DNA from 3 places in the Fictibacillus arsenicus genome. Region 1 is predicted to be linked to each of the others. Evidence: riboswitches for the same ligand, from Rfam matches in the RefSeq annotation. Region 1 holds a riboswitch; each other region holds the start of a gene.
The links. Region 1 has a riboswitch for S-adenosylmethionine ahead of ABE41_RS18865 (methionine ABC transporter ATP-binding protein). Riboswitches for the same ligand answer to the same signal wherever they lie in the genome.
Positions count from the first base shown of each region.

Region 1 (4,343 bases):
GTGCCTGTCACCTATAAAAGAAATCAGCTCGAAGATTTCATAGATTTGATTAACGGTCTTACACCAGAGGATTGTCCAACCTTTTATGATGGCTATGAAAATCAAAAGGTACTTCATCAAATTCTTGAAAACACGAGAATCACCTCTGAGCATGAGGTGATAAAATGAAACCGATTAAAATAGGTGTAATCGGAGCCAGCTGGTTTGCGGATCTATGGTATTTACCCGTCCTTAACATGCATCCTCAAGCTGAGTTGACCGCCATCTGCAGTGAGAATGGAAACAACGCTCGTTTGATGGCTAAAAAATACGGCATTGCAAAAAGTTATACTTCTTACGAACAAATGATAGATAACGAGAATTTAGACGGGGTATGTATTATAACGCCGAACTGTACTCATGCCGACATAATCTTAACGGCAGCAAAGAGGGGCTTGCACATTATTTGTGAGAAGCCTTTAGCCCTAAATACGGAAGAATCTACTAGAATAATAGAGGGTGTTCATTCGTCTATCATACATGCAGTGAATTTTACATACCGTGAAAATCCTGCCGTTAAGCAGATGAAGAATGAGTTGCGTGAGAAAAGAATAGGAAACATACTTGAAGCTGATTTTGAATATACCGGTGATTATGGTATTCAATCCTCACCAGGGTGGAGAGGGGATATTCAGCTTGGTGGTGAAGGCGGTGTTCTGGCTGACCTAGGTTCCCATCTTATCGATCTGGCACATTATTTATTTGACGGACCTATTCATCCACTGTCAGCTTCCTATCAAATTGTAAAAAGAGATACAAATGATAAAGAGAAAGCACCTGATTCGGTATTTTTTACAGCGATGCTGCCCAATAACGCGATCTCAAGCTTCCAAACAAGCTGGGTTCGTTATCAAGGAGGCAGGGGACAAACAATTAAAATCAACGTGTATGGTGACAATGGAAAAATGGAAATGTTATCAACAGAATTTGGCATTCAACTTTCTGTTCAAAACGGGACGAACAAGACCCATACATGGAATGAAAAGGAAGAAAGCGGAGAAGGGAATTTTCGCCCTTGGCGTTTGACGTCAAGAAATGAAATATGGAAATGGGTAGATCGCATCTTAGATCCTTCTCGTGTTATAAAACAGCCTGACTTTTATGATGGACACTTAGTTCAGTTAGTCATGGATCGCATACTTCATAACGACCGTTAAAACTTTTAAGAATTACGCAAATAATAACTTTTCCTTTTTATCCTTCACATATTTTAAAAAATAAAAAATAAAAAATATTGACTATATTCTATTACTTTTATATACTAAAAAAAGTAAAATAAAAGAATAACTTATCCAGAGAGACTGAGGGACAGGCCCTATGACGTCCAGCAACCATCATTTTTATGAAAGGTGCTAATTCCTGCAGAATGATATCATTCTGAAAGATAAGGTTTAGATAAACGGCTAACCACTTTCAAATGATTGTGGTTTTTTTGTGTTTTATTTAGGTTTAGATGCTTGAAAAAGGAGACTACAACATGCTTGTACTAGATGATGTTCACAAAGTTTTTGGGAAAGGGAAAGACAAAAAAGTTGAAGCTTTGAAAGGAATCAACCTAAAAGTTGATAAAGGAGAAATTTTCGGCGTGGTTGGATTTAGTGGTGCCGGGAAAAGTACACTAATCCGCTGCGTGAATATATTGGAACGTCCAACTTCCGGGAAAGTCCTGATTAATGACGTTGACCTCCTTACGCTTAATCCAAGGGACTTACGCAAGCAACGAAAAAAAATCGGGATGATTTTTCAGCAATATAACTTATTGCAAGCGAAAACGATTTTCAAAAATGTTGCGATGCCGCTTATTTTAGAAGGCGTCCCGAAGGATGAGATTAAAGAGAAAGTGACAAAATTATTATCCTTCGTTGGGTTGGCGGATCGGATGAATCATTATCCTGAACAACTATCAGGAGGTCAAAAGCAAAGGGTGGGTATCGCACGAGCATTGGCAACAGATCCAGATATTCTCCTTTGTGATGAAGCGACATCTGCCCTTGACCCGAATACGACGGAAGCGGTACTGGAATTACTGCGCAAGGTTCGGGACGAGTTAGGCATCACGATTTTAATGATTACCCATGAGATGAATGTCATCCGTGATGTTTGTGACAAGGTTGCGGTCATAGAAAAGGGAACAATTGTTGAACAAGGCTCTGTCATCGATGTGTTCACCGAGCCGAAAACGAAAATTGCAAGAAGCTTTGTGAGGACGGTATTGAACCAAACGATTCCACCTTCGATCAAACGATTAATTGAGGAAAGTAGTCAGACGAACCCACATGGTATTTACCGGATTATCTTTAAGGGCGCATCGACCAATACACCGTTGCTCTCGAATACGGCTAAAAAATTTTCTATCGATTTGAATGTGATCCACGGGATGGTAACAGAGCTCCAGGGAGTTCCATTTGGAAATTTGCTAGTTGAATTTAAGGGAGACCGTGAAGAGATTAATCGTGCGATTCAATATATAAACGAGAATGATGCTGTGATAAAGGAGGTGTCTAAAGATGCCATTTGATTGGAGCTGGTTCTGGCCTGAATTTTTAACTGCTATTGATCAAACCTTATATATGGTTATTGTAGGGCTGATTATTTCGATCATTATTGGTATGCCAATTGGCGTAGTGTTAGTGATTACGAGAGAACACGGGATTCTAGAAAATAAAATAGTCTTCAATATTCTTAACGTTATTATCAATATTTTTCGATCGATTCCTTTTATTATTCTAGTTGTGGCGATTATTCCTTTTACTCGCTTAGTAGTCGGAACTTCAATTGGTACGACTGCTGCAATTGTCCCACTTGTCCTCTATACAGCCTTTTATATCGGGCGTTTAGTTGAAAACTCACTTCTTGAAGTGGATCAAGGGACCATCGAATTAGCTCAAGCCATGGGGGCGACTCCTTGGCAAATTATTTGGAGATTTCTCCTTCCTGAAGCACGAAGCTCTCTTGTGTTAGCTTTAACCATCGCGACAATTGGATTAATCGGTGCTTCCGCAATGGCGGGGGCCGTTGGTGGCGGTGGAATCGGTGATCTAGCGATTACGTATGGATATAACCAATTTAAAACAGAGGTTATGGTCATTACCGTTGTCACACTCATTATCATGGTTCAACTTGTTCAATCAATAGGGAACGTGATCGCGAAAAAATTGAGAAGAAACTAAAACATATTCGTTTGTAAAAGGTTATCCTTTTATAAAAAAAAACAGCATAGGGGATTATAAACATGAAAAAATTAGCCATTATTTTAGTAGGATTACTTCTATTACTTTCTGCCTGTGGTTCAAACAGCAGTTCAGATAATAGCGAAGGCAGTAAAACAGTTATAGTCGGTACATCATCAGCAGAAGTTCCAACTTGGGAATTAGTTAAAAAGCTTGCGAAAGAAAAAGGAATTACTCTTGAAATTGTCAAATTCGATGATTATGTTCAACCAAACCTTGCATTAGATAGTGGAGAAATTGATATCAATGCATTTCAAACTGTTGTATATTTTGATAGCTTTAAAAAAGACCGTAATCTTGATTTAGCAGCTATAGGTACAACTTCTATCTGGCCGATGGGAATGTATTCTAAAAAAATTAAAGAAGTTAGCGAATTTAAAGACGGGGACCAAGTGATTATTCCAAAAGACCCTACGAATCTAGGAAGAGCACTATTGTTAATGCAAAAAGCAGGTCTTATCACATTAAAAGAAGGCTTTACTGGTGCTGGCGGTCTAGAAAATGTTGAAAAAAATCCTAAAAACTTAAAAATCACTCCAGTAGACGCTGGGCAAACAGCACGTGGTTTAGACGATGCGGCGGCTTCCATTATTAACTGTGATATGGCGATTAATGCTGGGTTAAACCCAACAAAAGATCCTATTTTTGGTGAAGATGCAAGCAATAAAGCATACGTTAACATTATCGCTGCTCAAACGAAACGTAAAGATGATAAGACATTGAAACAAATTGCAGATATCTATCATACTGAAGAAGTGACAAACTTTATCAAAAAACACTTTAATGGTGCTGCGATTCCAGTTGTAGAACCAATCTCTTATTTAGATGATTATAAACAAAATTAAGTAATGAAATTGGACTGTTTAATAAAATAAACAGTTCAATTTTTATATAGACATAGAAAAAACATAGGAGTAAATAAGATGACACAAGGAACCGTTTTTGATGTAACAGTTATTGGCGCCGGCACAATGGGAATGGCGGCGGGTGCTTTTCTAGCAAAACAAAATGTAAAGACACTATTGATCGATTCATTTAATCCTCCGCATGATCATGGCAGTCACCATGGGGGTA
Region 1 covers NZ_CP016761.1:3,735,163-3,739,505, reverse strand. The annotation lists gene ABE41_RS20820 (hypothetical protein) at 1-168, shown strand, start outside; gene ABE41_RS18870 (Gfo/Idh/MocA family protein) at 165-1,196, shown strand; SAM riboswitch class I at 1,325-1,430, shown strand; gene ABE41_RS18865 (methionine ABC transporter ATP-binding protein) at 1,517-2,557, shown strand; gene ABE41_RS18860 (methionine ABC transporter permease) at 2,547-3,209, shown strand; gene ABE41_RS18855 (MetQ/NlpA family ABC transporter substrate-binding protein) at 3,272-4,114, shown strand; gene solA (N-methyl-L-tryptophan oxidase) at 4,193-4,343, shown strand, end outside.

Region 2 (4,343 bases), 660 kb from region 1:
ACTTGCGCTTCAGTACCAGCGCCTTCTTTAACTTTGATTAGACCTTCTTTTTCTAAAAGACCAAGCATACGCCCGTGGTCAGCTACAGAGTTAGACATGATGATCGTAGCACCTTGTGGCAATTCATCTAGAGACTTGTATTTTTTAGAATAAACTCCGATAGGCTCAATGTGGATGCCGCCTGCGTTTTCAAATTTATAACCGTGGTCTTTCATTTGTGATTCTAAATAAGGAACGTGCTGGAAGTAGTTTGCTCCGATTTCTTTTTCATCCAGAGATTTGTTTGGAAGTACATAATCCTGGAACGTTTTGATCTCGAGCTCTACACCTTTTTCTTTTAGAAGTGGTTTTGCTTCTTCAAGAATTTCAGCATGAGGTACGTTTGATGCCCCGACAATCAGCTTTTCGTCGCTGATGCCACCTTCTGTTTTATTGCCGCAAGCTGCTAGTGCTGCACCAACTACAGCAAGCAAAATAATAGAAAATACTTTTTTCATGTGATTTCCTCCTTGTTGTATGTGCTTATCTTTTATCTAAAGCTGTTGTGAATTGATCTCCTATCCATTGAATAACAAATACGATGACCAAGATCAGAACAGTTGAAACTAAAGTTACTTCTGCATTATCCCGCTGGTAGCCTTCCATATAAGCAAGGTTTCCAAGTCCTCCTGCTCCAACTACACCAGCCATTGCTGTGTAGCTTACAAGAGCAATCGCAGTAACGGTAATACCAGAAATAAGTGCTGGGGTGCTTTCGGGAATAAGTACTTTGAAAATAATTTGAGTGTTTGTTGCACCCATTGATTTCGCTGCTTCAATTACTCCTTTATTAATTTCTCTCAAAGCAATCTCAACCATACGCGCGTAAAATGGAGCTGCTCCGACAATCAAAGCTGGCAGTGCTGCTTCTGCTCCAAGCATTGTCCCTACAATAAAGCGCGTAAAAGGAATCAGCAAAATAATTAATATAATAAACGGAATAGAACGGAACACGTTAACAATAATGGCAATGATGCTATTTAAGAATTTGTTTTCCCACAGGTTGCCTGGAGCGGTTAAATATAAGGCAAGCCCCAAAGCGAGACCTAAAATGAATGTTACAAAAACGGAAATAGCCGACATATATAAAGTTTCTTTCGTTGCTTCTAAAACAACATCCCACTGAACGTTCGGGAACCAAGTACTAAGCATTATGAATCACCTCAACTTCTACCTGAACACTATTTAAAAATTCCATAGCGTTAGAAAGTGCCGCTTCAGAACCTTTTATTTGGATAAATAATGTACCGTATGGACCATTTTGAGTTTGAGTAATTTTACCTTGCAGGATATTAACATCCACTTCAAAGTTTCGGATCAGCTCTGTAATTAAAGGCTGCCCGGCACTGCCTCCTACAAAAGTAAGCTGAACAATTCTGCCTTCAGGAAACTCCTCTATAAATTGCTTTATGGTATCCACTGTTTCTTCTGGTTCTGTAACTTGTTTTACAAAATCCTTTGTAATGGATTCTTTAGGGTTTTTAAAGACGCTCAGTACATCGCCTTCTTCTACCACTTTTCCTTTTTCCATTACTGCAACTCGGTGACAGATTTTTCGTATGACGTGCATTTCATGTGTGATCAACACGATAGTTAGACCTAGCTTCTGGTTGATTTCTACTAGAAGATCTAAAATACTGTCGGTTGTTTTTGGATCAAGTGCTGAAGTGGCTTCATCACATAATAAAACTTTCGGTTCGTTGGCAAGTGCTCTCGCAATACCAACCCGCTGTTTTTGGCCCCCGCTCAGCTGTGAAGGATATGAACCGCCTCTGCCTTCTAGTCCGACAAGATCAATCAGCTCGTCAACACGCTGCTTGATTTTCTCTTTCGGATATCCAGCGATTTCTAACGGGAAAGCAATGTTCTCTCTAACGGTTCTCGACCATAAAAGGTTGAAGTGCTGGAATATCATACTTATTTCCTGTCTAGCTTCTCTAAGTTTTTTAGAAGATAGCTCAGACATATTTTTTCCGCCGATCGTAACCGTACCGCTTGTCGGTCTTTCCAGCATGTTAAGAATTCGGATAAGTGTACTTTTCCCTGCTCCGCTGTATCCAATAATGCCGTAAATTTCACCTTGTTTTATGTTTAAATCTACCGAATCAACAGCCTTCACTTCACCATCTTTGGTTTGAAAGACTTTACGGACTGAATGTAAATTAATCAATAGAACTAACCTCATTTCCATCTGTAATACTTTAAATTGCAATTAGAAGCTGTTGATTTCCGCTCCAGGATGCTCGCTTTCCGCGGGGCGTGCGGTGAGCTTCCTCTGCGCTTTGCGCCGTTAGGAGTCTTAATAAAACCTGTGTGCTCCTGCGTCTACAAGCAACTCCTAACGAAGTGAGTTTCCTCGTCGCATGCCTTGCGAGGAAGAATACTCAAGTAGCTGGCACGCTAATCCCGCTGGAGTCTCGCACCTTGCAATCCAATCAACAAACCATTCAAATAAAAAAATGCCCTCTGCTTCAATATGAGCAGAAAGGCATATAATATTCTATGCGCGTTCTCCTCATCTCCCAAGACAATTGAATGCCTTGCAGGAATTGGCACCTTTCTAGTCAGTATGGATTACATACAGCTAGCGGTTGCCGGGTTTCATAGGGCCAGTCCCTCCACCTCTCGTGATAAGTTAAAGCGTTGCGTTATTAAGTTAAAACGATGCATTTTTGAATCACTGAGATGAATAATATCACCGCTGTCGATTCGTGTCAAACATTTTTAACACTTTTAATCAAGACGCCTGCAGATATTTGTTCCCAATGAGAGCTTAAATAGAATATGGCTTCCCATTTCAGCCGCTGTCTTAACGTCCCGTGAAACTCGATCATCTCTTGGCGAAGGAGTGTTGTAAGCTTCATTTTCCCATCTAGCATCATAGATAGATACTTTGGATTTCCTCTGAAAACAACGATACGATTACGTTCTCCTTCTCTGTAATCAATCCTCAAGGTAGTTTCATCATTGAGACTAAATCTAGGTTTAACCGGAATGTTATACAATGGCAAGTATGGACTTTTTCCAATCTGTCTTTCAAAAAAGGTGACATCCAGCATATAAAATCCCCCCGAATTGGTTGTTATTTCACCTTTTCGAGAGGAACGGAGTGTTTACCTTTATAAAGCGTTCGACAGTCAGTAAAAATCGTTTTTGTAATTACGACAGTATTAACCATATTTAGTGCTAATGTTTGTTACGATGTTTGTCGCGATCTTGCTTATTGCGGTCCTGTTTATTGCGGTCCTGTTTATTGCGGTCCTGCTGATTTTTCTTGTGATGATTATTCGCGTTTCGGTTTTGATGTTCATTATTCTTTTGTTTATTGCTGTTAAACGCACGATTTTGATGCTTGTTATCGCTATTATTTAACTTTCTTTCTTTAGGCTTCACCAATTTTTCTTGTTTCTTGTTATGGTGATTATCTTGATTGTGATGCTTTTCTCTGTGCTTTTTAACTTCTTTTGGTTGGCTAACTGCTTTTTTAGGGACTGCTATTTTTATGTCATTCTTTCGTTCATGGGCTTCGGTGTTAATTTTCCTTGGGTGCGGTAAGCTTTGTATGTCATTAGAGGATAAAGTATTTACTTTTAGCTCTTGAAAGTTAACCTCTTTTATCTTCTCTTCTGTTAAAGTCTTGCCGTTTATGTTTGCAGTTTGAAATGCTTTATATTTTCCTGAAGACACTCCAAGCTGCTTTGCTTTTTCACGAGTGTCAGGATTAGACTCTGAAACAGTGATACGGACAGGGTATTTTACAACAGTCTTCTTCACGATTGAATTTACTGCTTCATCTAGAGCTGCTTCAGTCTTATCATTGCCTTCTTCACTGGAAATGGTTGTGATGAGCATAGAATGGTCTGATTCCATATAACCTTCTTCTTCATATGCCTTAATAAGCTGATCAGCAAAGTCTTCAAATGAAAATTGATTTTCAACGTTCAGATCATATTTATCTATGATTTTTTTTGCCTCGTCATTAAATGCATCAATTTGGATAACCTGCATTTCCTCATCTACGCCCACTTCTAAGCTTGGATTAATATCAAAGCTTACATAAGCCGCTGCCGCTGACTCGCTTCCAATCGGGATCAAACCTGATAGAAGAACAACAGCAAGTATCGCTGCTACAGATGGCACCACAAAAAGACTTCTTTTCCTTTCCGAAAAATAAGAAGCCTGATATTCTCTGCCCACTGATGGATTTTTGCCTGCTGGTACTCTTACCGTTACAAATGTTCCATCTTTCATAAGCAAAGTCGCTTTTCTGTTGTTAACCTCTATTACAATGCCGCTGCCGCTTT
Region 2 covers NZ_CP016761.1:3,071,647-3,075,989, forward strand. The annotation lists gene ABE41_RS15735 (MetQ/NlpA family ABC transporter substrate-binding protein) at 1-497, opposite strand, end outside; gene ABE41_RS15740 (methionine ABC transporter permease) at 523-1,191, opposite strand; gene ABE41_RS15745 (methionine ABC transporter ATP-binding protein) at 1,184-2,209, opposite strand; SAM riboswitch class I at 2,552-2,676, opposite strand; gene ABE41_RS15750 (PNPOx family protein) at 2,754-3,098, opposite strand; gene ABE41_RS15755 (anti-sigma-I factor RsgI family protein) at 3,226-4,343, opposite strand, start outside.
Region 2: another riboswitch for S-adenosylmethionine. It lies ahead of ABE41_RS15745 (methionine ABC transporter ATP-binding protein); the one in region 1 lies ahead of ABE41_RS18865 (methionine ABC transporter ATP-binding protein).

Region 3 (4,343 bases), 1.5 Mb from region 1:
GCTTTTTGTCTGTCATGGTACTCGGCTGCAAAAAGGCCGGATCGAAGCAGAAGAATTCGTAAAGCAATGCATGGCTTCAGTTGATGTTCCAATCAAAGAGGTCTGTTTTTTAGAACTTGCTGCACCGTCCATCCCGCAAGGTTTTATAACATGCATACAAAAAGGTGCTACGAGCATCTATGTTGTTCCTGTGTTTTTATTGACGGCTAATCATGTAAAGATAGACATTCCAAAAGAACTGCGACAATTGCAAATCCAATATCCTCAAATTGAAGTTAAGTATGGCCGCGCATTCGGCGTACACGAAGCCACTTCTCATTTATTGTGGGAAAAAATCACAAAACGAGTTTCTAGTGTAAGTAAGAACTCACACCTTTTATTGGTTGGAAGAGGAAGCAGAGATCGAGATGTAAAGCGGGATTTAGAGAAAATTGCATTTAATCTTCAGCAACATTATGGCATACCTAGTATTCAAGCCTGTTTTCTAACCGGTTCATCTCCAAGTTTTGAAGAAGTATTATGGAACAGTAAACAAACATACGATCAAGTAATTGTTGTTCCTTATCTCTTGTTTTCAGGTCTATTAATAAATGGAATGAAGCTTACAATAAAACGATATGTGGAACATTCACAACAAGAAATAATCCTATGCGAGACGCTTGGCTTTCATCCTATATTAAAAGAGGTATTACTGACTCGGATAAATGAGACACTTCAAACAAAAGAATTTGCAATATTTTAAAAAGTGAGGTATATTATGTACCCTATACACGTAGACCTATCCGGTAAAGAAGTTGTTGTAGCAGGAGGCGGTCCTGTTGCTTACCGAAAAATAAGAGATCTGCTGAAAGAAAAAGCAATAATAACTGTCATTAGTATTGATGCAGTTAAAGAGATTCAGGAATTACATGAACAAAGTAAACTCACTTGGATTTCTAGAGAGGTTAAGAGTAACGATTTCGAGAAAGCCTTTCTTATTGTCGCAGCGACTAATTTAAACGAAGTGAATGCTGAGATTGCTAATAAAGTGAATGAGAACCAGCTTATTAATGTAGCAGACCAGACACAATTAGGCAATTTTATCATTCCAAGCGTTGTCAGAAGAGGTAAACTAGTACTCTCAGTTTCAACCTCTGGGGCTAGTCCCAGCTTGTCTATCTTAATAAAAAAAGAACTTCAGCAAATGTACAGTAAAGACTATGAATCTTATTTGGAGTTTTTGTTTGAATGCAGAACAATCATTAAGAATGAAATTCCGAAAATAAAAAGGAAAGCTTTATTGACGGAACTCACAGATCCTGTCTTTTTACACGATGTGAACAAACGTTACGGATATAAAAAGACATTGTTGAACAAAAAGTTCGTAACCTAGTTAAGTAACCATAATTGAATAAAACCCTTATCAAGAGAGGTTGAGGGAGCGGCCCTATGAAACCTCAGCAACCAGCAGCGTAAAGCTGAAAAGGTGCTAATTCCTGCGAGTCCACATAATGACTTGTAAAGATAAGAAGACCAAACGCTGAAAAAAGTCTTCTTTCTAGAAGGCTTTTTATTTTATATAAGGAGGCTGACATGAGCTTAGTAACTGATTTAAAACATAACAAAATTTTAATCGGCGACGGTGCTATGGGTACGCTTCTGTATTCATACGGCTCGGATTTTTGTTACGAAGAATTAAATCTTTCGCAACCGGAACAAATCTATAATATTCACCGGGCTTATCTAAATGCTGGCGCTGACATCATTCAAACAAATACGTATGCAGCCAACTATTCAAAGCTAGAACGTTATGGCCTCCAAGATCAGGTAAAAGAAATCAACAAAGCAGCTGTTCAAATTGCGAGAAGAGCTGCCAAAAACGAATATGTTGTAGGAACCATTGGCGGAATCCGCGGCATTAAACCAAACAGTATTTCGCTTGATGAAATTAAACGCAGTTTTCGTGAACAGCTCTATTGTTTACTCATGGAAAACGTAGACGGTATACAGCTGGAAACGTATTACGATCTGCAAGAACTCGAAACCGTATTAGAAATTGCTAGAAAAGAAACGTCTCTTCCAATGATTGCTCAAGTTTCCCTTCAGGAAATAGGTTTTCTGCAAGACCGAACCCCAATTTCAGAAGCTCTGTTGCGTCTTGAGGAAATCGGTGCGGATGTAGTGGGATTAAATTGCCGGTTAGGTCCTTATCACATGCTGAAGACACTTGAGGAAGTACCGATTCCTAAAAAAGCATTTATATCTGCGTTTCCGAATGCCTCACTGCCTTCATATTCAGATGGAAAGTTCCAATATGAGAGTGATGCTGAGTATTTTAAAGAATGTGCTCATCTGTTCAGAGAGCAAGGTGTCAGTGTTCTAGGAGGCTGCTGCGGTACAACACCTGAACACATACGTGCTTTTTCGAATGAACTTAAGAACCTGCAGCCTGTAAAAGAAAAAGAAGTAAAACAAAGACAAAGAGATATTGTAATTCAGTCTGCTTCAAAGTCTATGTATGTTCCGCTTTGTGAAGAAGTAAAGAAGAAACAATCCATCATTGTTGAATTGGACCCGCCTCGCAAGCTTGATACGTCTGGATTTATGGAGGGTGCGAAGGCTTTAAAAGAAGCGGGAATCGATGCTCTGACACTGGCTGATAATTCTCTTGCATCTCCACGAATATGCAACTCAGCATTAGGATCGATTGTTCAGTCAGAATTAAATCTTCGGCCGCTCGTTCATATTACGTGCCGCGACCGGAATTTAATCGGACTTCAATCACACTTAATGGGTCTTCATACACAAGGAATACGTGAAATATTAGCTGTAACTGGAGATCCAGCAAGTGTCGGTGATTTTCCTGGTGCATCATCTGTTTATGATGTCACTTCATTCGAACTGATCAAACTCATTAAGCAGTTTAATCAAGGATTATCATTATCAGGAAAAGAACTAGGAGAAAAAACTTCTTTTAGTGTAGGAGCAGCTTTTAATCCAAATATCAGGTTAATTGATAAAGCTGTTGAACGTTTAGAAAAGAAGATTGAATACGGTGCAGACTATTTTATAAGTCAGCCTATTTTTTCAGAGGAAAAGCTAATTGAAACCTATGAAGCCACCAAACACATTGATAAACCGATCTATATAGGAATAATGCCATTAACGAGTTCGCAAAATGCTGAATTTCTTCATCATGAAGTGCCAGGGATAAAATTATCTGACTCTGTACGTGAACAAATGGGGAAATTTAAAGAAAGTCCTAAACAAGCAAGCGTTGAAGGCTTAAATATAGCAAAGTCACTTTTGGATACAGCTATGGATCTTTTTAATGGTATTTATCTCATCACTCCATTTATGCGTTATGAACTAACTGTTGAGTTAGCCAAATATGCACGAATGAATCATCCATCCCTGTTAGCAAGGAGGTCGCAAAATGCCTAAGACATCAATAGAAGGTCAGCTGAAAAAGAGAATATTAATTATGGATGGCGCAATGGGGACGATGCTTCAAGAAGCAAAGCTCACAGCAGAAGATTTTGGCGGCGAGGAATATGACGGGTGTAATGAATATTTAAATGTAACAGCACCAGATGTTATTGAATCCATTCACTTAACGTATCTGCAAGCTGGCGCAGATATCATTGAAACGAATACCTTTGGGGGAACTAATCTTGTTTTAGACGAGTATGATCTTGGCGTACGAGCTTATGAGATTAATAAGTTAGGAGCGGAAATTGCGAGAAAAGCAGCTGATGCAGTTTCTTCCGAAAAATGGCCGCGTTTTGTTGCGGGATCTATGGGGCCAACAACGAAAACATTAAGCGTTACTGGCGGTACGACATTTGATGCGTTAAAGGAAGCTTATGCAGAACAAGCAAGAGGACTGATCGACGGCGGTGCAGATCTGCTCCTATTAGAAACAAGTCAAGATATGCTTAATGTAAAAGCAGGTTTTTTAGGAATCAAACAAGCGATTGAGCAAACTGGAAAAAGAATTCCCCTCATGGTATCAGGAACCATCGAACCGATGGGAACAACATTAGCTGGTCAATCGATTGAAGCGTTTTATATTTCATTAAAACACATGAATCCGTTAGCAGTTGGCTTAAACTGTGCAACTGGACCTGAATTTATGCAAGACCATATCCGCTCACTTTCAGATCTATCAACATCTGCAGTCAGCTGTTACCCGAATGCAGGGCTGCCGGATGAAGAAGGAAATTATCATGAGACTCCCGAAAGTTTAGCAGCTAAATTGTCGGGATTTGCAGAAAAAGGTTGGCTTAATATTGTTGGAGGCTGCTGCGGAACAACGCCTAAACATATAGAAGCATTAGCAAAAGTAATGAAGAATTATTCAC
Region 3 covers NZ_CP016761.1:2,206,076-2,210,418, reverse strand. The annotation lists gene ABE41_RS11365 (sirohydrochlorin chelatase) at 1-742, shown strand, start outside; gene ABE41_RS11360 (precorrin-2 dehydrogenase/sirohydrochlorin ferrochelatase family protein) at 758-1,372, shown strand; SAM riboswitch class I at 1,397-1,510, shown strand; gene ABE41_RS11355 (bifunctional homocysteine S-methyltransferase/methylenetetrahydrofolate reductase) at 1,573-3,423, shown strand; gene metH (methionine synthase) at 3,416-4,343, shown strand, end outside.
Region 3: another riboswitch for S-adenosylmethionine. It lies ahead of ABE41_RS11355 (bifunctional homocysteine S-methyltransferase/methylenetetrahydrofolate reductase); the one in region 1 lies ahead of ABE41_RS18865 (methionine ABC transporter ATP-binding protein).